3 regions of the Mesorhizobium sp. WSM3873 genome follow, and region 2 is predicted to be linked to each of the others. Evidence: riboswitches for the same ligand, from Rfam matches in the RefSeq annotation. Region 2 holds a riboswitch; each other region holds the start of a gene.
The links. Region 2 has a riboswitch for cobalamin ahead of A9K71_RS18285 (DUF1636 family protein). Riboswitches for the same ligand answer to the same signal wherever they lie in the genome.
Positions count from the first base shown of each region.

Region 1 (7,046 bases), on a different contig from region 2:
CGTCCGTCGCGCGACCAGGTCTCGGCGCCGGCGCGCAGGCCGCCGGAAAACTCCGGCGCATCATTATCCGCATAGCGCGCCCATTCCGGATCGTCATGCCTCGCCATCAGGCCGCGGCCATAGATCGGCACCAGCCGCGACAGGTCCTTATGGACGCCAGGGCAATGCAGGCATTCGTTGAAGTTCTCCCAGAAGATTTTCCAGTTGCAGTTCATCACCTTGGTGAGCCGGTGCCCGGGGACGAGCGTCTCCAGCGGCCAATTCGAAAGATCGCGGGAGGCGGAGTCGAAGGAGGCTTCCGCCGAGCCATCGGATCCTCTGCGAGATTGATGAAGACGAGGCCGCGCCACACTGACAGCGCCACCCGGTAGAGCGGATAATTGTCCTTGTTGAAGCCTTCGGGCAGCGATTTCGATGGGATACGGACGAGATCGCCGCGCAGCGAATAGGTCCAGGCGTGGTAGGGGCAGGTGAGCAGCCTTGCCTTCAGCCGCCCTTCGCTTTCCTGGCAGAGCTGCGAGCCGCGATGCCGGCAGGTGTTGTGGAAGGCGCGCAAGCTCCCGGTCTCGTCGCGCAGCACGACGACCTCCTGCGAGCCGATACGCGCGGTTCGAAAGGCAAGAGGTTCCGCGAGATCGGCTTCGCGGCAAACCATGAGCCAGCTCCGATACCAGATCGCTTCGAGATCGAGCCGGTAAGCGTCGGCTTCCCGATAGGCGCTTGCAGGCAATGTCGGCTCGAGGCTGGTGAGGCCATTGTAGCGGCTGTGTTCGCTAGGATTTGGCTGCATGAGCGGCTCCCCTTGGCTGATGACAGCCGACACCCGGGCAGGACCGTTGTCAATTGCGCGGCCATTGTCGCTTCCGGGTGCTGCCCTTAAGGTCACTTCGTAATCGCCTGCGGTTCCGCCGGCTGCCCAGGATTGCAAGCATGCCTGCAAGAACGATGTCGCTGACCGTGGAACTGGTCGCCCGCTGTTTTCGCGCGGTCGATGACCCGGGGCCCGACCCGGATGCCGAGCATCTCGTGGACAGCGACTATGAAGCCATGCTGGATGCATTCGAGGCCGAGCTACCTGCAACCGAGCCTCTCTGGCTGTTCGGCTACGGCTCGCTGATCTGGAAGCCCGAGATTGAGCATGTCGAGGAGCGCGTCGCCGTGGCACGCGGCTGGCATCGCTCCTTCTGCATGAAGATGACGCGCTGGCGCGGCACCAAGCAAAGCCCCGGCCTGATGATGGCGCTGGATCGTGGCGGCCAATGCAAGGGCGTTGCTTTCCGCCTGAACGGTGGTGACCGCCGGCAGGCCTTGGACAGGCTTTTTCGCCGCGAGATGACGCTGAAGCCGACCAGCTACCGACCTCGCCTGCTGCAACTCGCAACCGACAAGGGACCGTTGAGAGCGCTTGCCTTCGTTATCAATCGCAAAGGCACGACCTATGCCGGCCCACTCAACGAAGACGAGGTGGTCGACAGGCTGGCGACCTCGTGCGGCCACTGGGGTTCAGGCGCCGACTATCTCTACAACACCGTGAAGAACCTCGAACAGCGCGGTATTCACGACCGCCATTTGTGGCGATTGCAGCAGCTCGTCGCCGAGCGGATCGCCGGATCTTAGTCCGAAACCGGTGCCGCAATCACGCTGCGGCGTGACGGAATTTGGTTTGCCGGTCGCGACGATTCTGCCTATAGTCGATGGCGTCGTCGGTTCCGTTTTTGGAGCCAAGAGGGAATGCGGTGAGGGTGGAGTCTTTGCCCTAAGCCGTGGCTGCCCCCGCAACTGTGTGCGGTAGTCCTCTCCATAGACCACTGAGGTTTGTCCTCGGGAAGGTGGGGAAGGGTGCGAATCCGCGAGCCAGGAGACCTGCCGGCGACAGGAAAGTTGACTTCGATGCCCTCGGGTGGAGGGCGAAAGGACAAGACATGAATACCGCTTCCGTCGCCCTCGGCGCCTCCGTCTCCTCGCAGTCGCGCATCATGCAGCTGGCTCTCGCCGCGCTGCTCGGCATTTTCGTCGTCGGTTTTGTCGGCTTCTCGCACATCGATGCGGTCCACAACGCTGCCCACGACTATCGTCACTCGATGGCTTTTCCCTGCCACTGACGAAGGCCCGATATCATGAATCTGTTTCGCAACGTCGTGTTCGTCGCGGCGATCGCAGGGCTCGTGGCGGGCATCGCGCTTGCCTGCATGCAGGCCTATGCGACCGTGCCGCTGATCCTCAAAGCGGAAGTCTATGAAAAGGCGGGCGGCGGTCATCACCACGACCATGCCGCCAACACTGGAACTGGCACTGCCATGAGCTCGGCCGAACCGGCGGGCAATGCGATGAGCAGCGCCGCTCCTGCGTCGACGGAAGCGGCGGCTCCGACCGAGGACGAGGGCTGGGCTCCGGCCGACGGCTTCGAGCGCTTCGCCTTCAACGTTGTCGCAAACATCGTCACCGGCATCGGCTTCGCACTGATCCTGGTCGCGGTGTCGGAATTCGCCGGTGGCATCGGCAGCTGGCGCCAGGGCGTGTTCTGGGGCCTTGCCGGTTTTGCGGTTTTCACGATCGCGCCCGGCCTCGGCCTGCCGCCGGAACTGCCGGCCATGCCGGCGGCGGAACTTCTGCCACGCCAGATCTGGTGGATTTCGACGGTGGCCGCAACCGCGGTCGGCCTTGGATTGATCGCCTTTCGCAAGTCGCTGCCCTTGGCAATTCTGGCGGTCGTGCTGATCGTCGCTCCGCACGTAGTCGGCGCGCCGCAGCCCGTCAGCTTCGAGACGGCGATTCCCGAGGGGCTGCACCATCAGTTCGTGGTGGCGGTGACCCTCACCGATCTGGTCTTCTGGCTGGTGCTCGGTGCGGCCGTCGGTGTGGTGCGCGGGCGCTTCACCGGTACATCGACCAGCCTGCGCGACAGCTTTGCCTGATCGCGCGGACGGCCATCTGACCTTCATCATCGGCGGTGCGCGCTCCGGCAAGAGCGCGCATGCCGAGTGCCTGGTGGCGGCAAGCCCGTCGCCTTGGGCCTATATCGCCACCGCGCAGGCCTATGACGAGGAGATGCGCGAGCGCATCGCGCTGCATCGCTCGCGCCGCGGCAAAGGCTGGGTCACCGTCGATGCGCCGCTCGACCTGGTCCGCGCGCTCGACGCCTTGCCCGATCACCAGCCGGTGCTTATCGATTGCCTGACATTGTGGCTGAGCAATCATATGCTGGCGGACCACGATATCGAGGCCGAGTGCCGGCGGCTCTCGGATGTGCTTTCGCAGCCGCGCGGACCGTGGTTTGTGGTCTCTAACGAAGTCGGGCTCGGCATCGTGCCGGACAATGCGCTGGCGCGCCGGTTCCGCGACGCCGCCGGGCGGCTCAACCAGCAGGTCGCGGCTGTCGCCGACAGCGTGCTGATGATGGTGGCGGGGCTGCCGCTCAAGGTGAAGTGACATGGGCGAGATCAAAGACACGATCATCGACGACAAGGATGCCGAACGCCATCGAGCCAAGATGGCCAAGCGCAAGGCGGTGCAGGATGCCGAGGTGGCCGGCAAGACGATCGAGAAGGGACTGCTGATCGTCAATACGGGGCCGGGCAAGGGCAAGACCACGGCTGCGTTCGGCCTGGCGCTGAGGATGCTCGGCTACGGCAAGCGCGTCGGCGTCGTCCAGTTCATCAAAGGCAAATGGCACACGGGCGAGAAGGATGCCTTCGCCGCCTTTGGCGATCGCGTCGTCTGGCACGCGATGGGCGAGGGCTTCACCTGGGAGACGCAGGACCTGAAGCGCGACATTGCCGCCGCCGAGGCTGCCTGGGCGAGGGCGCTCGAGCTGATTGCCGACCCGTCAATCAGCCTCGTGGTCCTCGACGAGCTCAACATCGCTCTGCGCTACGACTATCTCGAGCTGGAAAAGGTGGTCGCGGCGCTGAAGGCGCGTCGCGAGGGCTTGCATGTCGTCGTCACCGGCCGCAATGCCAAGCCGTTGCTTGTGGAGGCCGCCGATCTCGTCACCGAGATGGGGCTGACCAAGCACCATTTCGCGGCCGGCGTGAAGGCGCAGCAGGGGATTGAATTCTGAGGCGCCTTAGCCGCCGATCAAAATGGTCAGGTAGATCACCGTCGCCGACAGAATCGCGAACAGGCCGATCAGCAGCCCGTCGGCGACGCGATAGAGTTCCAGCGCCTGCCTTATGTCGGTGCTTTCGGCCTCGCGCCTGCCGCCTTCGCCCATGAAGGCATCCTCGACGACTTCGCCGCCATAACTGCGCGGTCCGGCCAGGGCGAGCCCCAGCGCGCCGGCCATGGCGGCTTCCGGCCAGCCGGCATTGGGCGAACGGTGCTTCTTCGCGTCACGCCGCATGACCTGCCAGGCGTTGCGGGGGTCGGCGCCCTTGACGATGAAGGCCGCCAGCACAATCAGCAGGCCGGTGAGCCGCGATGCCGGCAGGTTGACCAGGTCGTCGAAGCGAGCGGCCGCTCGGCCGAAGGCCTCGTATTTCGGTGTGCGGTGGCCGATCATCGAATCAGCAGTGTTGGCGGCCTTGTAGGCAGCACCCCCGGCCAAACCACCGACACCGGTCCATATGGCGGGCGCGACGATCCCGTCGGAGAAATTCTCGGCCAGGCTTTCGATCGCGGCGCGGGCAACGCCCGCCCTGTCGAGCTTGTCCGGATCGCGGCCGACGATGCGCGAAACGGCGATGCGGCCGAGCGTGAGGCCGCCGGTCTCCAGCGCATCGGCGACATCCTCGACATGCTCGGCGAGGCTCTTCTGCGACAGAAGCGAGGAGCTGAGGATGGCCGCGATGACCAGGCCGGACGGAAAGATCAGCCAGAGCAAGACATGCAGCGTCAGGCCGATCGCCGCTGGCACCAGCAGGATTACCAGAAGCGCCTGGACGCCGCGGCGGCGACGCAATTCGTCGGAATCGGTGGCGCGGTTGAGCCTGCGATCGAGAAAGGATATCAGCCTGCCGATCCAGGTTACCGGATGACCGATGGCGTTGAACAGCCAGTCCGGATAGCCAAGGGCACGTTCGATGGCGAGTGACAGGAAAGCGATCAGGATCGACATGAAGCTTCTAAGCGGAGCGGTTGCAGCGGTTGATCACGGCGGCAGCCTTGGCCGGGCAAGCGCGCTCTTTCCTCATGCGCCGCAGCCTTTCCTTGACCTCTCGACAGGTATCAATCCGCACTCCTATCCGCTTTTCGATCTGCCCGCCACCGCCCTGTCACGATTGCCCGAGCCAGGACGACTGCGCGAATTGGCCGAAATTGCGGCCAAGGCGTATGGCGCGCGGTCGGCGGCGCATGTCGTGGCCGCGCCCGGCACGCAGATTTTGTTGCCGCGGGTCGCTTCGCTGGTGAAGCCAGGCAAGGCACTGGTGCTGGGTCCAACCTATGCCGAGCACGCCAGGGTGGCCGCGATTGCAGGCCACGCGGTTGTGGAGGTGGGCGACTTCGACGCCTTGGCGGACGCGGACCTTGCGGTGCTGGTCAACCCGAACAATCCGGATGGGCGAGTGATCGAAAGGCACCGCCTGGTCGGCCTTGCTGCGCGGCTTCGCGCGAAGGGCGGCCTGCTGGTGGTCGACGAAGCCTTCATGGATGTCGGCCCGGTCCAACACAGCCTTGCCGGCGATGTGGGCCAGGGTGGTATGGTGGTGCTGCGCTCCTTCGGCAAATTCTTCGGCCTTGCCGGCGTCAGGCTTGGTTTCGCGCTGGCCGACCAACTGACAGCCGAGCGGCTGGAGGCGCAGCTTGGGCCATGGGCTGTCGCCGGTCCTGCACTTGAATACGGAATCCGCGCATTGGCGGATGCCGGGTGGCAGGATGACATGCGACAGGGCCTGGCAGCCGATGCCAAGCGCCTCGACGCGCTGCTCAGCCGATTCGGTATCGCGGTCGCCGGCGGCACCAGTTTGTTCCGCTATTTGTCGTTCTCCGATGCTGCCTCCCTGTTCTCCGCTCTTGGCGAACGCGGTATCTTGGTCCGCCATTTTGCCGATCGTCCGCACGCCTTGCGCGTCGGTCTGCCCGGCAGCGAAGAGGAGTGGCAGCGGCTCGAGAGCGCGCTTGCAGCGTGGGCCTCGCGGCGCGACGATGCGCCGAAGGAGTGCTGACGATGATCCATGTCTGTTCGCTGTCGAAGGTGGAGGAGACCGTTGCGAGAACCGGCGCGGAGCGCTTGCTGTCGCTGCTCGCCGACGGTACCGAGATGGTCCGTCCGGCCTCGATACTGGCCGAAAACCATCTGCATCTCGTCATGCACGACATCGTCGCCGCGCAGGAAGGCATGACCATGCCGGGCGAGGAGCATGTGCGCGCGCTGCTCGACTTCGCCTATCGCTGGGACAGGGCCAAACCGATGGTCGTGCACTGCTATGCCGGTATCAGCCGCTCGACGGCATCGGCCTATATTATCGCGGCGGCACTGGCGCCCAAACGCGACGAGGCGGAGCTGGCGAAGACGCTGCGCTTTCTCTCGCCGTCAGCGACGCCCAATCCAAGGCTGATTGCCGTTGCGGATATGTTGCTTGGGCGAGAAGGCCGGATGATCGCGGCGGTCGAAGCAATCGGGCGCGGTGCAGATGCCTTTGAAGGGATTCCGTTCGAACTCAGCATTAGAGATTGAGCTCGCACTGTTCCGCTACGCCAGCCAGTCGGCAAGCCTCGCCTTACGCACATCCCTGGCCAGGCTGATGAAGCCATCGGCCTGATGCTCGGCGGTCAGCCGGCCTTTTTCAGCGGTGGCGATGCTGGCGTCGCCCACCACGCCGTTCGGATTGAGGTCGCTGGCGATCCAGGCGAAGGCGTGCGTTCCGGTGTGGCGCAGCAGGGCGAATTCCTTTTCAGCGCGACCGACATTGGAGACGAAATTGTCGGCCTTGCCCATATCGACGAGATCTGGCCGAAAATACAGCATTAGCGAGGTCTCGACATCGCCGCCATGGATGCCGTGACGGTCTTCGAGCTCGGTATACATGCCGGCGGGACGGCCGAAGCGCTGCCAGCTCGTCTTCACCGCCAGCATTTTTGCGCGCACCCGCAATTCGCGCGTGACA
Region 1 covers NZ_LYTM01000034.1:3,963-11,008, forward strand. Annotated here, with positions in the region: gene A9K71_RS32680 (SRPBCC family protein) at 1-215, opposite strand, end outside; gene A9K71_RS32685 (aromatic ring-hydroxylating dioxygenase subunit alpha) at 215-790, opposite strand; gene A9K71_RS19705 (gamma-glutamylcyclotransferase) at 931-1,617, shown strand; cobalamin riboswitch at 1,688-1,886, shown strand; gene A9K71_RS19710 (CbtB domain-containing protein) at 1,923-2,102, shown strand; gene A9K71_RS19715 (CbtA family protein) at 2,118-2,915, shown strand; gene cobU (bifunctional adenosylcobinamide kinase/adenosylcobinamide-phosphate guanylyltransferase) at 2,908-3,429, shown strand; gene cobO (cob(I)yrinic acid a,c-diamide adenosyltransferase) at 3,431-4,060, shown strand; gene cbiB (adenosylcobinamide-phosphate synthase CbiB) at 4,067-5,056, opposite strand; gene cobD (threonine-phosphate decarboxylase CobD) at 5,055-6,104, shown strand; gene A9K71_RS19740 (tyrosine phosphatase family protein) at 6,107-6,616, shown strand; gene A9K71_RS19745 (creatininase family protein) at 6,632-7,046, opposite strand, start outside.
Region 1: another riboswitch for cobalamin. It lies ahead of A9K71_RS19710 (CbtB domain-containing protein); the one in region 2 lies ahead of A9K71_RS18285 (DUF1636 family protein).

Region 2 (7,046 bases):
CCCGGCAATGAAGCGCGGATTGACGGCGCGGGCCCGCACCACGCGCGACACGGCTTCGCCGACCGATCGCGGCCTCGGCTTCTTAGGGTCAGTCGTGTCGAGCACGATGACATCGGCATTCCTGCCAAGCGCGGCCAGTGCGGCCGAAAACCCGCCGATGAAGGCGACATCGGCCGAACCTTCGAGGATGTCGCGGCCCGGTTCGTCGCCGGTGTGGACAAGCAGGTCCGCCTCGGCGATGCGGCCCTCGAACACGCCGGGCGCGGAGATGGCCTCACCGTCGGCGCCGCCATAGGCATGCGAGGTTGCTTCGAGATAGGCGCGGCCGATCTCTTCGCGCGCGCTCCATTCGCCGCGCGACAGCAATTCCTCGATCCCGGCGCCGTAAGTGCCGGGCGAGGTACCGAAAATGCGCGGACCGATCTTGCCTTGGGCACGGGCCGCGGCGGCAAGCGGATTTTCCGAATCGTCCTCGTCGCGGCCGGCGACGGCGCTGGCGGCGGCGTCGATCAGCGCGATCTGGATCGGGAACATATCGCGAAACAGGCCGGAGATGCGCCAGGTGACGTCGACGCGCGGGCGGCCGAGCGAAGCCGGCGGCAGCACCTCGATGCCGGTGACGCGACCCGTGGCGGCATCCCATTGCGGCCGGCAGCCCATCAGCGCGAGGCCTTGCGCGATCTCCTCGCCGCCGGTGCGCAACGACGCCGAGCCCCAGAGGTCGATGACCAGCGAGCGCGGCCAATCGCCATGGCTCTGCATGTAGCTGCGCACGACTTCTTCCGCCGCCGCCTGCCCGAGATCGCAGGCGGTCGACGTCGGCATGGTGCGCGGATCTGAGGTGAAAAGGTTGCGGCCGGTGGGCAGGACATCGGAACGACCGCGCGCCGGCGCGCCTGCCGGTCCGGCCTTGATGTGACGGCCGTCGAGCGCAGCGAGCAGGGCGTTTTTTTCGGTCTCGACGCTTTGGCGGCGCAGCGGATCGGCTTCGTCATCGGGCGCGCGGCCATAGACATGCAGCCCGTCCTTGACGGCAAAATCCTTGAGGTCGCACAGCCACGCGTCGATGCGGCGCAGCGCCTCGTCCGGCGCATCGGTTCCGGCAACTCCGGCTTCAGAAGCAAGGCCTGTCTTCTGCGCCGTTTCGACGATCAGCCTTGCAAGTCGGTCACGGCGGCGGCGGTCGAGCCCGTCGGCTTGTGCGTATTCGTCGACCAGCCGCTCAAGCCTCTGTTGCGCCTCGTCGAGCCCGGCGCCGGTCAGCGGCGGCGGCAGGTGACCGAGCGTGACGGCCGAGATGCGGCGCTTGGCCTGCGCCGCCTCGCCGGGATTGGAGACGATGAAAGGATAGATGACGGGCAGAGAGCCGGTGACGATCTCAGGGAAGCAGTTGTCGGAGAGCGCGACCGTCTTGCCGGGAAGCCATTCGAGCGTGCCATGCGCGCCGACATGGACGATGGCGTGGACGCCGAGCGACTTTTGCAGCCACAGGCCGAAGGCGATCAGTTCGTGGCGCGGGGGAAGGGTCGGGTCGTGGTAGTCGGCGCGGCGGTCTGCGGAGCGACCACGGTCGGGGGCCAGCGCCACGGTAACGTTGCCGAAGGTGGCGGCGCGGAAGGGGAAGCTTGCGGAAGGAGGCGCTTGAACACCCCCCTCTGTCCTGCCGGACATCTCCCCCTCAAGGGGGGAGATTGGCAGTTTCGCTGACGGCGCTTCTCCTCCAGCGTTGATGATTGGCGAAAGCATCGATGCAGGCGCAATCTCCCCCCTAGAGGGGGAGATGTCCGGCAGGACAGAGGGGGGCGCATTGACGTGAGCTTTGCCGTTGGCTCTTCCCCATGCTGCCTCAACCGTGTCGCGTGCACCTTCGGGAAGCGCTGCCGAAAAGGCGAGATATTCCTGTAAGGTGAGACCAAGTCCACCCACCTCCAACACATCCAGCAATCTGCGCGGCGATTGCGGAATCCCATCAACCGCATAGCCCTGTTCCTTGAGGTCGTGCAGCATGGCGAGCACGCTCGACGGCACATCCAGGCCGACAGCATAGCCGGTGCGTCCGGGCGCGCTTGGATAATCCGGAATCAGGATCGCCAGCTTGCGTTCCGCCCGCTGCGTCCGTTGAAGGCGGAGGAAGGCGGCGATGCGGGCGGCGACCTGCGCGACGCGATCCGCCTCGGGACGGTTGGCGAAGGCGCGGAAGGCCAGCGCCGGATCGGTGTCAATCTCGCCCTTGAAGGAGATCGCGCCGGCGAGGATACGGCCATCGAGCTCGGGCAGCACGACATGCATGGCAAGGTCGGCGGGCGCCAGGCCGCGCTGGTTTTTCTCCCAGACTTCGCGCCGCGTCGTGGCGACGATGACCTGGAACACGGGCACGCCGGCGCGGTCGAAGAGCGTTTCGGCACCCGGCTCGGCACCGGAGGCGAAGGCGGTTGCAGTGACGATGGCGGACGGGTTCAGCGAGGCGATGGCGGTTTCGACGAAAGCCAGCGATACCGGGTCCTTGAGGCTCGAAACGAAGATCGGCATTGGCGTCATGCCCTGCGAGCGAAAGGCATCTGCGAGTGCATCGATTGGGGCGACGTCGGCGGCGAGCAGCATCGAACGGTAGAAGAGGATGGGGATGACGGGGGCACCGACGCTGTCGATGTTGAGCTCCGTCACACCCCCCTCTGTCCGGCAGGACAGAGGGGGGTGTGACGGATCGCCGACGTTCAAGAAGACTGATTTCGCGACAACTCCGATTCCTGGTTGATAGTACCCCGCCTTCGGCACGCTCACCGGCTCGGCCACGGCCGTATCCGACCCGGCGAGCCTTGCCAGTCTTTGCACCAGCGCGCTCATGTTCGCCGGGCCGCCTTCGCGGAAATAGCCGAGCAGGGCGTCGAGTTCGGCGCGCGGCAGGGTCGAGCCTTCGATCAGCCGCAGATCCTCGTCGTGGCTTTCGCCCGGCAGCAGCGCCAGTTTGATATTTCGCTCGCGCGCAACCGCTGCGAGCTGGTCGCAGCCGTAGCGCCACCAGTCGTAGCCGCCGAGAATGCGGACCAGGACGACCCTGGCATGGCGCGCGACGCTGTCGATCCAGAGATCCACCGACATCGGGTGGCGGAGATCGCGAAGTGCTGCCAGCCGCATCGACGGCAGCCGCGCGGCGTCGGCCTTCCACGCAGCGGCGAGGCCGGCGAGATCGCTGTCGGTGAAGGACAGGGCCACGACATCCGCAGGCGTCTGCCTGAGGTCGATCGGCTCGGCGAGATCGTCGAGCGAGGCGGATGTCGTGGTGAGGATGTGCATCGCGGTTCGGTCTTGCCTCAGCCGGCGAGGATACGCTCGATCGCCGGGCGGTTCAGCCCTTTGAGGCCGATGACGACGAGCCGCGATCGGCGGTCGTCGTTCGACGTCCAGGCGCGGTCGTAATAGTGGTTGACGCGCGGGCCGACGGCCTGGAGCAGCAGCCGCATCGGCTTGCCACCCACCTCGACAAAGCCTTTGACGCGCAGAACGTTTTCCTGCTCGGCGGCGAGAGCGACGCGCTTTGCCAGCTCATCCGGACTGGCGATGGACGGGATATCGAGGACGAAGGAGTCGAAATCGTCATGCTCATGGTCGAGCTCGTCATCGTGATGGGTCTTGCGGTTCTCGATGTCGTCTTCGACGGCGAGGCCAAGACCGAGCAGCACCGACGGGTCGACCTTGCCCTGTGCGGTCGGTACGACCTTGACGGCGCGCGCCACGTGCTCGCCGATGACGGCGTTGGCGCGCTCCGAGCCGGCCGCGTCCATCAGATCGCTCTTCGACAGGATGATCAGGTCGGCGCAAGCGATCTGGTCCTCGAACACCTCTTCGACCGGATCATCGTGGTCGAGGGAATCGTCGGCGGCGCGCTGCGCCTGCAGGGCGTCCATATCGGCGGCGACGCCGCCGTCGGCCAGCGCCGGACCGTCGACCACGGCGATGACGCCATCGACCGTCACGCGGCTCTTCACCGTCGGCCACTGGAAGGCCTGGACGAGCGGCTTCGGCAAAGCGAGGCCGGAGGTTTCGATCAGGATGTGGTCGACTTTCGGCGTGCGCGACAGGATCTGGTCGAGCGCCGGCACGAAATCGTCGGCGACGGTGCAGCAGATGCAGCCATTGGCCAGTTCGACGATGTTTTCCTCCGGACAGGTGTCGACGCCGCAGCCTTTCAGGATCTCGCCGTCGATGCCGACATCGCCGAATTCGTTGACGATGATCGCCAGCCGCTTGCCCTTGGCGTTTTCGAGCAGGTTGCGGATCAGCGTGGTCTTGCCGGCGCCGAGAAAGCCGGTGACGACAGTGCAGGGAACACGGGAGAGGGATGCGGTCATGTCAGTCCTTCAGCAGGTCGAGGGGAGGGATGCGGGCAACCAGGCCGCGCTTGAGGGAATCGGGCCGGCCTCGCCAGGGGATGAGGCCGTCGGTCGAGGTGGCAAAGAGCTTTGCGCCGGTGACGAGGTCGGCGCCGCTGGTCGTTTCCAGGTCACCGAAGACATAGCTCCAGCAGCCGTCGCGCAGCAGCGCCGCGCTCAGGCGGCGTTTGCAATTGCCGAGACACTCGACGGTGCGGATGCGGATTTTCTCGTCCGGCGCGGCGCGGCGCGCGTCTTCGGCAAGGAGGGCGCCGGCGCGCGGATGCGCGTCCGAACCGGTCTCATCGCGGCAGGAGGAGCAGACGATGACGGTCACTTCCGATAGCGCGTCGCGGGGTTCGGACGAAATGTCCGCGGTACTAGCCGGAAAACTGACGTTGCGATCCAAAACCAGGCTCCTTGCCCGGAAAACCCGCCGAGCGATCGGATTCTCATGTCTCAGACGGCAGGTCTCCTGGCTCGCGGGTCGTCGCCTTGCGCCGCCTTCCCGGGAACATCCCAGTGGTTTTCGGCTGAGGCTCGTCGCTCACAGTTGCGGGGACAGCCGCGGATTTGGGTTTTCCCGCACCGCATTCCCTCGTGGCTCCTCCCCTTGCCGGGAGGAGACCGTCTGCGGCGGATTTAGGCTTAGAGGTGCTGGCATGTCAACGCGCGGCTACGACACCGAAATGTCGGCCAACGCCGGCCCAAGGTCGCCGGCCGGCGTAACCTCGATGGTTTCCAAGCCGAGCCATGCCTGCATCTGTTTCAACTCATCGAAGAGCTGTGCGGCTGTTTCGGCGGGAGCGCCGGCTTCGGCAAAAGCCGCATGAACGCGCAGCACGCCGGCCGGGCGGTCGGCTCTCAGATCGACCCGGGCAACGATGCGGTCGCCGAGCAGGAAAGGCAGCACGTAGTAGCCGTACTGGCGCTTCTCGGCCGGCGTGTAGATCTCGATGCGGTAGCGGAAGCCGAAGAGTTTTTCCGTCCGGATGCGTTCGAATACCACCGGATCGAAGGGCGCGAGCAGGGCGCGGGCCTCGATTCGGCGCGGAAAGCGGGCGTCCTTGTGGAGATAGGCGGGCTTGTCCCAGCCTTCGACCTTCACCGGCAGCAGTTCGCCCATCTCGACCAGTTCCTCGATCCTGGCTCTCGTATCGCCAGGCGCCAGGCGGAAATAGTCACGCAGATCGCCATAGGTTGCGATGCCATGGGCGCGGGCGGAAATGCGCAGCAATTGGCGATGCGCGTCCTCGACCGAGGGCACCGGCAGGTCGAGGATGGCCTGCGGCAGAACCCGCTCGGGCAGGTCGTAATAGCGCTCGAATCCTCGCCGGTAGGCGGTGGTGATGCGCCCGGCCCAGAACAGCCATTCGAAAGCGTGCTTGGCCTCGCTCCAGCCCCACCATCCGCCATTGCCCTTGTGGCCTTCGATGTCGGAGGCGGCGATCGGCCCGCGTTCCGCGACTTGCCCGTAGATCTCCTCGATCATCGCCTTGCGCTCGCGGCCCCATTTGGCGAGGCCGAGATACATTTCCTCGCCTTTCTCGGCCCGCTGCATGCGCCAGCGCATCAACGGATAGGTCTCGACGGGCAGGAAGGAAGCCTCATGGGCCCAGTATTCGAAGACGGTTCGCTTGCGGGTGACGGCCGCGTTGTCGAGCAGCGCAAGCGGGTAGGGGCCGAGGCGCGAATAGAGCGGCATATAGTGGGCGCGCACCACGGCGCTGACGGAATCGATCTGCAGCAGGCCAGTTCGGGAAAGCACGCGGGCGAGATGGCGACGATCGGGCGTGCCGGCAGGCCGCGCATCGGTGAAACCCTGCGCGCCGAGCGCAATGCGCCTTGCTGCGGCGAGCGAGATCTTTTCCTTCATCCCTACCGATCCTTTGCCGGGGTTTCCAGTCGGTGATTCCGGCCATGCTAGCAGGCAAATGGCGGGAGATATGTCAGGATAGAAAAGTGGAGTAAAACATGAAGGAAATCAAACAGGAGCGGATCGGACCAGTTTCTTCCGATATGGCGTCCAGGGCCGGATTTTGAACAAGGTTTGACTTGCGTCGCCGAAACCGCTGCGCTAACCCTCGCCGCGTCGCAGCATAGGCCACCTAAAACGGTTCAGCGGGTTAAACTGTCACGCTTCCGCCTTAGAGTCCGTTGCTGTAATCAAAGTGAACTGGCCGCCGAAGGAAAGTCGCCGCATGAGCGCACTCCTAAGTTCGTATCTGCCCATCGTGCTCTTCATCGCAGTGGCGATGGTCGTCGGCCTGGCGCTGATCGTTGCGCCGTTCCTGGTTGCCTACCGCAATCCCGATCCGGAAAAGCTTTCCGCCTATGAATGCGGGTTCAACTCATTCGACGACGCCCGCATGAAGTTCGACATCCGCTTCTACCTGGTGTCGATCCTGTTCATCATCTTCGATCTCGAGGTCGCCTTCCTGTTCCCGTGGGCGGTGTCCTTCTCCAAGCTCGGCATGCTCGGCTTCTGGTCGATGATGGTGTTCCTGGTGGTGCTGACCATCGGCTTTGCCTATGAATGGAAAAAAGGAGCGCTAGAATGGGATTGAACGACAGTTCAGGCACCCTCGTCGCGCCGAAGCCCAAGGGCATCATCGATCCCAACACCGGCAGGCCGGTGGGGGAGGACGATCCCTTCTTCCTCGAGATCAATAATGA
Region 2 covers NZ_LYTM01000027.1:25,247-32,292, forward strand. Annotated here, with positions in the region: gene cobN (cobaltochelatase subunit CobN) at 1-3,294, opposite strand, end outside; gene cobW (cobalamin biosynthesis protein CobW) at 3,312-4,349, opposite strand; gene A9K71_RS18285 (DUF1636 family protein) at 4,351-4,779, opposite strand; cobalamin riboswitch at 4,818-5,017, opposite strand; gene A9K71_RS18290 (winged helix-turn-helix domain-containing protein) at 5,047-6,246, opposite strand; gene A9K71_RS18295 (NADH-quinone oxidoreductase subunit A) at 6,572-6,937, shown strand; gene A9K71_RS18300 (NADH-quinone oxidoreductase subunit B) at 6,928-7,046, shown strand, end outside.

Region 3 (7,046 bases), on a different contig from region 2:
TGGTGCCGGTCGGGCCCTACACCAACATCGCTCTAGCCGTGCGCAAGGAGCCGCGCATCGTCGAGCGGGTGAAGCGGGTCGTCGCGATGGGCGGAAGTTTCACGCGCGGCAACATCACGCCGGCGGCCGAGTTCAACGTCTATGCCGACCCGGAGGCCGCAGACGTGGTGTTCCGCGCCGCTTGGGACGTCACCATGGTGGGGCTTGACCTCACGCACCAGGCCTTGGCCACCCCAGACCTGCAGGACAGGGTGCGCGCCGTCGGCGGCCCGATCGCCAAATTCATCCTCGACATCTGGGAATTCATCGCGACCACGCATGGCGGCCTGCTGCAGATAGCCTATCCCGCCGTCCATGACGCCTGCTGCGTGGCGGCGATGATCGATGCAGGCGTCTTCACCACCGAGAAGGCCGATATCCGCGTCGAGCTTGCCGGACGCTGGACCAAGGGCATGACGGTCTGCAATTTCGAGAGGCTGGGCGGCATGCGCCATTTCGGCGGCACGGCGAGCGAGCAGGTCGATTTCCGCAACACCGTGGCGATGAAGCTCGACCATGCGAAATTCTGCGACCTGATCGTCGATGCGCTCGAGCGCCTCACCAGTCAAAAGGCGTGAGGCGCTCCAGGGGCAAGGCCTAGCCGGCCCTCACAGCAGGAACGATTGCCTGTCGCGCAATGTGGCGCTGATGGCGGCGATGCCGGTCTCGATCTCGCGCTTGTTGGCCAGGATCGCATCGCCGGCCGCACCCTCGACCATCGATCGCAACAGGTCGGCCTGGCCGACCAGCACCGCGTCCTTGTCGGCCAGCGCGATGAGCGTTGCGGCTTCGAGCCGGTAGCGCGGGCGCCTTGCCGCCCTGGGCGACTCTCAAGCCTCCAGGCCGGCGCACGCCAGGAGGTGGGGGAGAATTGGCCCGGCGAAGCGAGACGGGGCCACTCCGACGAGAGCCCGGCGTCGGCATCAGCAATCGGCGCTGGCACGGTGGTGTCCTTGTTCTGTTGCATTTTAGTTGAAACTAATTTGAAAGTTGCCCGTTAGCAGCGCGTAGGCGAGCTCAAACTTGCCCTGCTGTCGACAGCTAAGTTGAAAGGAGAAGTCCTAAGCCTTTTTCAGTGCTTGGCGTTGCCGAGACCGCTTTTCTATCATTCGTCTTTCGAGCGGCCTCCAGCCGCGCCGGTCACCGCCGAGGCCGATGCCTGGCAGGGCGAGAAGTCGCCATCGCTCGGCACGCATTCGCGCGACGAAGGCTTCGCAGACCGCTGTCGAGCGGACGCTCGATGAGGAGCCACACAAGGTTGGCCTTGGAACAAAGGTCTGGCCATGAAAAAATACCTAGCAGCCGCGCTGGCGATCGCCATCCCGATCGGGCCTGCCTCGGCGCTTGACGTCGGCGTCGGCGGCAAGGTCGGCGGCATCGGCGTGGGCGCCGGATTGGGCGCCGGTTCGCAAGGCGTGTCGGCGGGCGTGGGCGCCAGTGCCGACGGTGTCGGCGGCGCAAACGTCGGCGCATCGACTGGCGGCGGATCGCTCGGCGTCAATGCCGGCGGCAATCTGGGCAGCACCAGCACAGGCGTGTCGACAAGCGTGGGCGGCGCCGCCGCGGGCGACGATCCTTCCGCCGTCAGCGGATCGGCTGCCTCTGCGCAGAACCCGGCCGCGGTGCCGACAGCCCCTGCTTTGGCCAAGAGCGCGACGCAGACCATTGTGCTGCCTCCAGTGCTGAGGCCCTCCAGATCCGCCGGCGGCGACCTCCGGCGGGTCACCAAAGGCTATCGCATCGCGCCGCTGTCACCTCCGAAGGCGATACGGGGCACGCCGGCCGCCGTGGTGCGCGCCTGTCGCGCCGCGATCACGGCGGCCGCCAAGCCCCTCGGCGCCGTGCGTGTTTACACGGTCAGCGCCGGCCCCTTGCGTCAACGCCGAAGCGGGCTCAACGCGCCGATCGAGGTGCGCATAGACTATGACAGGCGAGGCGGCATCGAAGTGAGGCAGGCGAAAGTCGGCTGCCGCCTAAATGCGAAGGGCGCGGTCACCGCGGTGATTTAGGCCAAAGGCACAACGGCCGTTGCCATCCTTCCTGCCGGTTGCAACCTCGGCGGTTTGGCAATTCCTCGCCCCCACAAGGTGGAAGGGAGAGGTGGCTCGGCGCAGCCGAGACGGAGCGGGGGAGCGCCATATCCGACAACCCTGCCGACCGCAGTCCGGATCTCAGCCGGCTGCAGACAAGGCGCCCGCGCTTCGGCTAGAGTTCCGCCGGGCGCAAAAAATCATCGAAGGGGAGCATTGCGATGAACGAAGTCAGGCCGATCGCCGAGATCGCCAGCTATCACGCCCATATCTACTACGGCGGGCAGGCCGAGCGGCAGCATGCCGAATGGCTGCGCCAGCGCATCGCAGAGCGTTTCCGCGTGCGCCTGGGCAATTGGCGCGACGAGCCGGTCGGCCCGCACCAGCAAGCCATGTACCAGGTCTCCTTCGCCACCGAGATCTTTGCCACGCTGGTTCCTTGGCTGATGCTGAACCACGGCGGCCTAAGCATCCTCATCCATCCCAACACCACCAACCCCAAGCGCGACCACCTTATCGACCCGATGTGGATCGGCCGGGCGCTGCCGGTGAAGGGCGACGTGCTTGGCGAAGAAGACGAGGCGGAAGAGGCGCTGGAGGTGAATACCGAGCCGACGCTGGGGGTGTGAGGGGAGGTCGAGCCCTCAATCAGGGTAATCGGCCAACAATGACGGAAATAATCTAGACAGCCCTTTCGTGGCAAAGTGGCGTCAGAAGTTGGCGACGAACCCAATCCCATTCAGCCAACGAACCAGCGGCGGCGCTGCTACGACGATTACGACGGGAGCAAAACATACCCCTGCAAGAAACCCCCATCGGCCAACGCGACGCGGGTCGTCTGCTTCATAGGTGGACCTGATGCCAAACCTGCTTGCAACAACATTCCAGTTGCGCTTGGGCCTGATATGACCACCGACCAACGCTATTGGAATCGACGTCAAAAAGAGGAGCCAACAACTGGTCGCCTGAAAAGCTGAGAAGTAGGTGACCCAGCCATGCTCATTGTGTCGGTAGATTAACCCTGTCGCGGGATCGGGAAAATGAGGGGCGGCTGATTCCCAAACTTGAATCAGGACAAAGAAGCAGACAAAAGCCGTGAACCCATATCCGGCAAGAAAGCCGCCGAGGACATTGAGTACTGCTTTGCGTTCAAATTTGGCGAACATAGTTCGTTCAACGCTTTAGAACAAAGCCCATCTTATAGTTGGGATTACTTGAAAGCTTAGTCAACGATGAGGATCCAATTTGAATGGCAGCGATGCATCTCGCGCTTTCCTCGTCTCGCCAGATCACCCCTCTGATGCGCCTCTGATGCTAAACTACCGGCGGCCTGAGCATCCTCATCATCCCACTACCACCAGACCCTAGCGCGACCACCTGATCGACCCAATCTGGATCGGCGGCCGCTGGGTGAAGGGCGAGGTGCTTGGCGAGGAGGACCAAGCGGAAGAGGCTGGAGGTGAATACCGAGCCGACGCTGGGGGCTTGGAAGGCACTCAATGGGCGGTGCCCTCCTTCGCCCCACATCACACCCTCCCGCCTTTTTTCAGAACTTCGGCGGCATCAAAAGCGCCTTGCGCGCCTGGTTCATTGGCATGAAACATTATGACCGTGACACCGATATCAGCCGTCGGAGCATACATGGGCGTGCTAATGGTTGTTCCACTGTAAGTACCGTAAGCCGTGCTGCCCATTACCGTTGCATTTGCGCTACCGAACGTATTGCTGGACATACCGACAAACCTGGAGCCGGAGGCAGTTGAAGCTTGCTCAAACCGAAAGTGCGTATAGCCGCGAGACAGAGTTGCCTCAGCCGCCTTCTTCATTGTGATCGCGCCGGCAGACCCAGTGAAAAGAGCTCCGCTAGCGTGAGTATCCAACCGTACTACGTTTGGAGCCAGCGGCATCTCTGATGTAGTTGCGCAGCCAGCTAGAGCCAGCGCGGCAATTAAAGCAACAGCCCGATACATTGTGTCCCGCCTCCCAAGGTTCGGCGAGTAGAGCACATATTTGCTGGCTATGCGAGCGCGCAGTAGGCGGCCATCCACAGCTGTGGAATGGAAATGTTCTCTTTTGCTTGGGTGACTAAGAAAAAGGCCGCAGCTTGTTCTTCACACAGCACTATCTTCTTTCCGCCGCCTCTTGCCAGGAAGATGCATAACGATAGCCTTACATTAGCGCGATGTAATGGTGTAGAAACCTTCCGCTTGGCCTACTTGTGGTCAATCGGGCCAACGATAGCGTCATCCCGCCTCGCAGCGCCTGCCGCAATCCTTTCGTCACGATGGCGTGAGGGGCCTCTGGCCGTCGGAGTTGTCGATTGACTGGCCAACCGCGGTGTGGCGAATTCGCGCTGATGGTTCCCTTCGGGGATCAAAAGGGAACGCGGTGCGGAGAAATCCAAAGCCGTGGCTGCCCCCGCAACTGTAAGCGGCATGCCGTTTTCACGATGCCACTGGCTGCATGGGCCGGGAAGGCGAAAGCGGCGGCAATCCGCGAGCCAGGAGACCTGCCATCATGGACGTCAAAGCAGAACATCGGACGGGGTGATCCGGTGTGCGCGCCTGGCCGGACGGCGGGGCGAGTTCCCTGCGATGACAGGCAACGTCAAAGGCAGAACCATGCTGATCCAACTATCGAAAATGCTGAACAAAAGCGCGCCCGACCTGAAGGCCAGACTGATAACAATCTACGGCGCGCTCGCCATTCTCAACGTCGGGGCGTGGCTGTGGGCTTTCGTCGCCTTCCAGGACAAGCCGACATTGCTTGGCGTCGCTCTCGTCATTTATGGCCTCGGCTTGCGCCATGCCGTCGATGCCGACCACATAGCGGCCATCGACAATGTCACGCGCAAGCTGATGCAGAACGGCAAACGGCCGGTCTCCGTCGGTTTCTTTTTCGCACTCGGCCATTCGACGATCGTCGTCATCGTCGCTGCGGCTATCGCGGCGGCAACGTCCCTGCTCGGCCGTTTCCAAAGCCTTCAGGAGATTGGCGGCACGATCAGTACCGGCGTTTCCGCACTCTTCCTGCTCGCCATCGCGGCGATGAACATCGTCATCTTCTTCTCGATCTACAGAAGCTATCGGCGGGTGCGGGCCGGTGGGGCGTTTGTCGAGGAGGATCTGGACCTGCTGCTCAACAATCGCGGCTTCCTGGCCCGCGTCTTCCGCCCGATGTTCCGGCTGGTGTCGCGCAGCTGGCACATGTTCCCACTTGGTTTCCTCTTCGGCCTTGGTTTCGACACCGCGACCGAAGTCGCCATGTTCGGCGTGTCCGCGGCACAAGCGGCCAAGGGCGTGCCGTTCGAAGCCATTCTGGTCTTCCCGGTGCTTTTCGCGGCCGGCATGTCACTGGTCGACACGACCGATGGTGTGATGATGCTCGGCGCCTATGAGTGGGCCTTCGTCAAGCCGATCCGCAAACTGTACTACAACATGACGATCACCCTGGTGTCGGTCCTTGTCGCAGTGCTGATCGGCGGCATCGAGGCGCTCGGCCTGATCGGTGACAAGCTCGGTCTGTCGGGCGGCTTCTGGAACGGCGTCGGCACGCTCAACGACAATTTCAACAATCTGGGCTTCGCCATTATCGGCATCTTCATCGCCGCCTGGGCGATCTCCTACGTCGTCTACAAGGCCAAGGGGCTGGACGATGTGGAGATCGGATCCGCAGCAAAGAATTCATAAGCCGCCGGCCGCGGCTGGCTGCAGCAGGCCAGCCGCATCTCTCTGCCATCAGATCCCGGCGGCTGCCAGCCTGCCTCCTTAAAGCGCCTCGGCAACAGGAAGCCGATGACGGCAAAGGCGACGATCGCCAGCTCTGTCAGCGGTGCCCGGCTTGACATTTTTGTTCCCATTTTGTTCACTGTTGGCCAGACAGCAACAGGAGATCGCCGGCCCGTGCGCACGCGCTTCAAAGGCATGCTGAGGACCCGTAGCCCAAGCCTTTGGAAGTTTGATGGAATTCTGCGCTTGGATAAGCCAGGGGTTAAGGCCTGGGATAAGCCCCATAATCCATAAGCCAGAATCCAGAGTCCAAATATCCAGAGTCCAGAACAGAAAAGCTGGCGCTTTTCTGTTCTAAAAAAGTGGGGAAGGGGAAAGCAAAAATGGGAGCAGCGCAAGCCATTCGGCGTACGGCGCTACGGCGAGGGCTCGGCGGCGCCAGCGAGCTTCCGACGTGGCGGCGAGCCGCCCTGTTCGGTCTCCCAGGATGAAACCGGCGTCACGTCAGCCCGCCGATCTGCTCATCGCCGTCCAGCTCCGCCCCGCGGGCGACAACCACGTTGGGGAGCGGCGCCGAGAGCGTCCAGCGAACGAGGCCGGGCAGCCGTTCCATGGAGGCGCTGCCGGAGAGGCTGGTGGGGACGACGCGTTGGAGAACGACGCTGCCGAAGCCTTTGTGCGGCTTGGCATCCGCGGCCGCGGCAGGTTCGGAAAAATGTTCCTCCCAGACCAGCTCGAAGTCGCTGCCTTCGGGGGCCGGGGCTACCCGCCAGTCCATTCGCACGGTTCCGGCGTCGCCGGCCAGGGCGCCGTATTTCGTCGCGTTGGTGCCCAGCTCATGCAGCGCCATGCCGATGTTCTGCACCGCGTTCAGCCGCAGCGTCACGTCCGGCCCGGATGGCGAGATGCGCTCTTCGTGTCCGAACGGCCGCAGATGTTCGCGCACAAGGTCGGCCATGCCCGCGCCGCGCCAGTCGTTCAGCACCAAAAGGTCGTGCGAGCGCGACAGCGCCATGATGCGTTCGCGGATCTGGTGTTCGAACGCGCGCGGGTCGGTCGCGCGCTTGCTCGTCTCGCGGATCATGGAAAGGATCACCGCGTACTGGTTTTTGACGCGGTGGTTCACCTCGCGCATCAAGAGTTGGATCTGCTGTTCGCTCGCCCGTTTCTCGGTGATGTCGGCGGCCATGCCGAACCATTCCAGGATGCTGCCGGTGTCATCGACGATCGGGATTGCCCGTGAGGTGGT
Region 3 covers NZ_LYTM01000021.1:26,146-33,191, forward strand. Annotated here, with positions in the region: gene A9K71_RS15405 (nucleoside hydrolase) at 1-617, shown strand, start outside; gene A9K71_RS31545 (hypothetical protein) at 648-791, opposite strand; gene A9K71_RS15410 (hypothetical protein) at 1,323-2,048, shown strand; gene A9K71_RS15415 (DOPA 4,5-dioxygenase family protein) at 2,291-2,698, shown strand; gene A9K71_RS31550 (hypothetical protein) at 2,780-3,235, opposite strand; gene A9K71_RS15425 (hypothetical protein) at 3,596-3,895, opposite strand; cobalamin riboswitch at 4,410-4,601, shown strand; gene A9K71_RS15430 (HoxN/HupN/NixA family nickel/cobalt transporter) at 4,691-5,758, shown strand; gene A9K71_RS15435 (HWE histidine kinase domain-containing protein) at 6,297-7,046, opposite strand, start outside.
Region 3: another riboswitch for cobalamin. It lies ahead of A9K71_RS15430 (HoxN/HupN/NixA family nickel/cobalt transporter); the one in region 2 lies ahead of A9K71_RS18285 (DUF1636 family protein).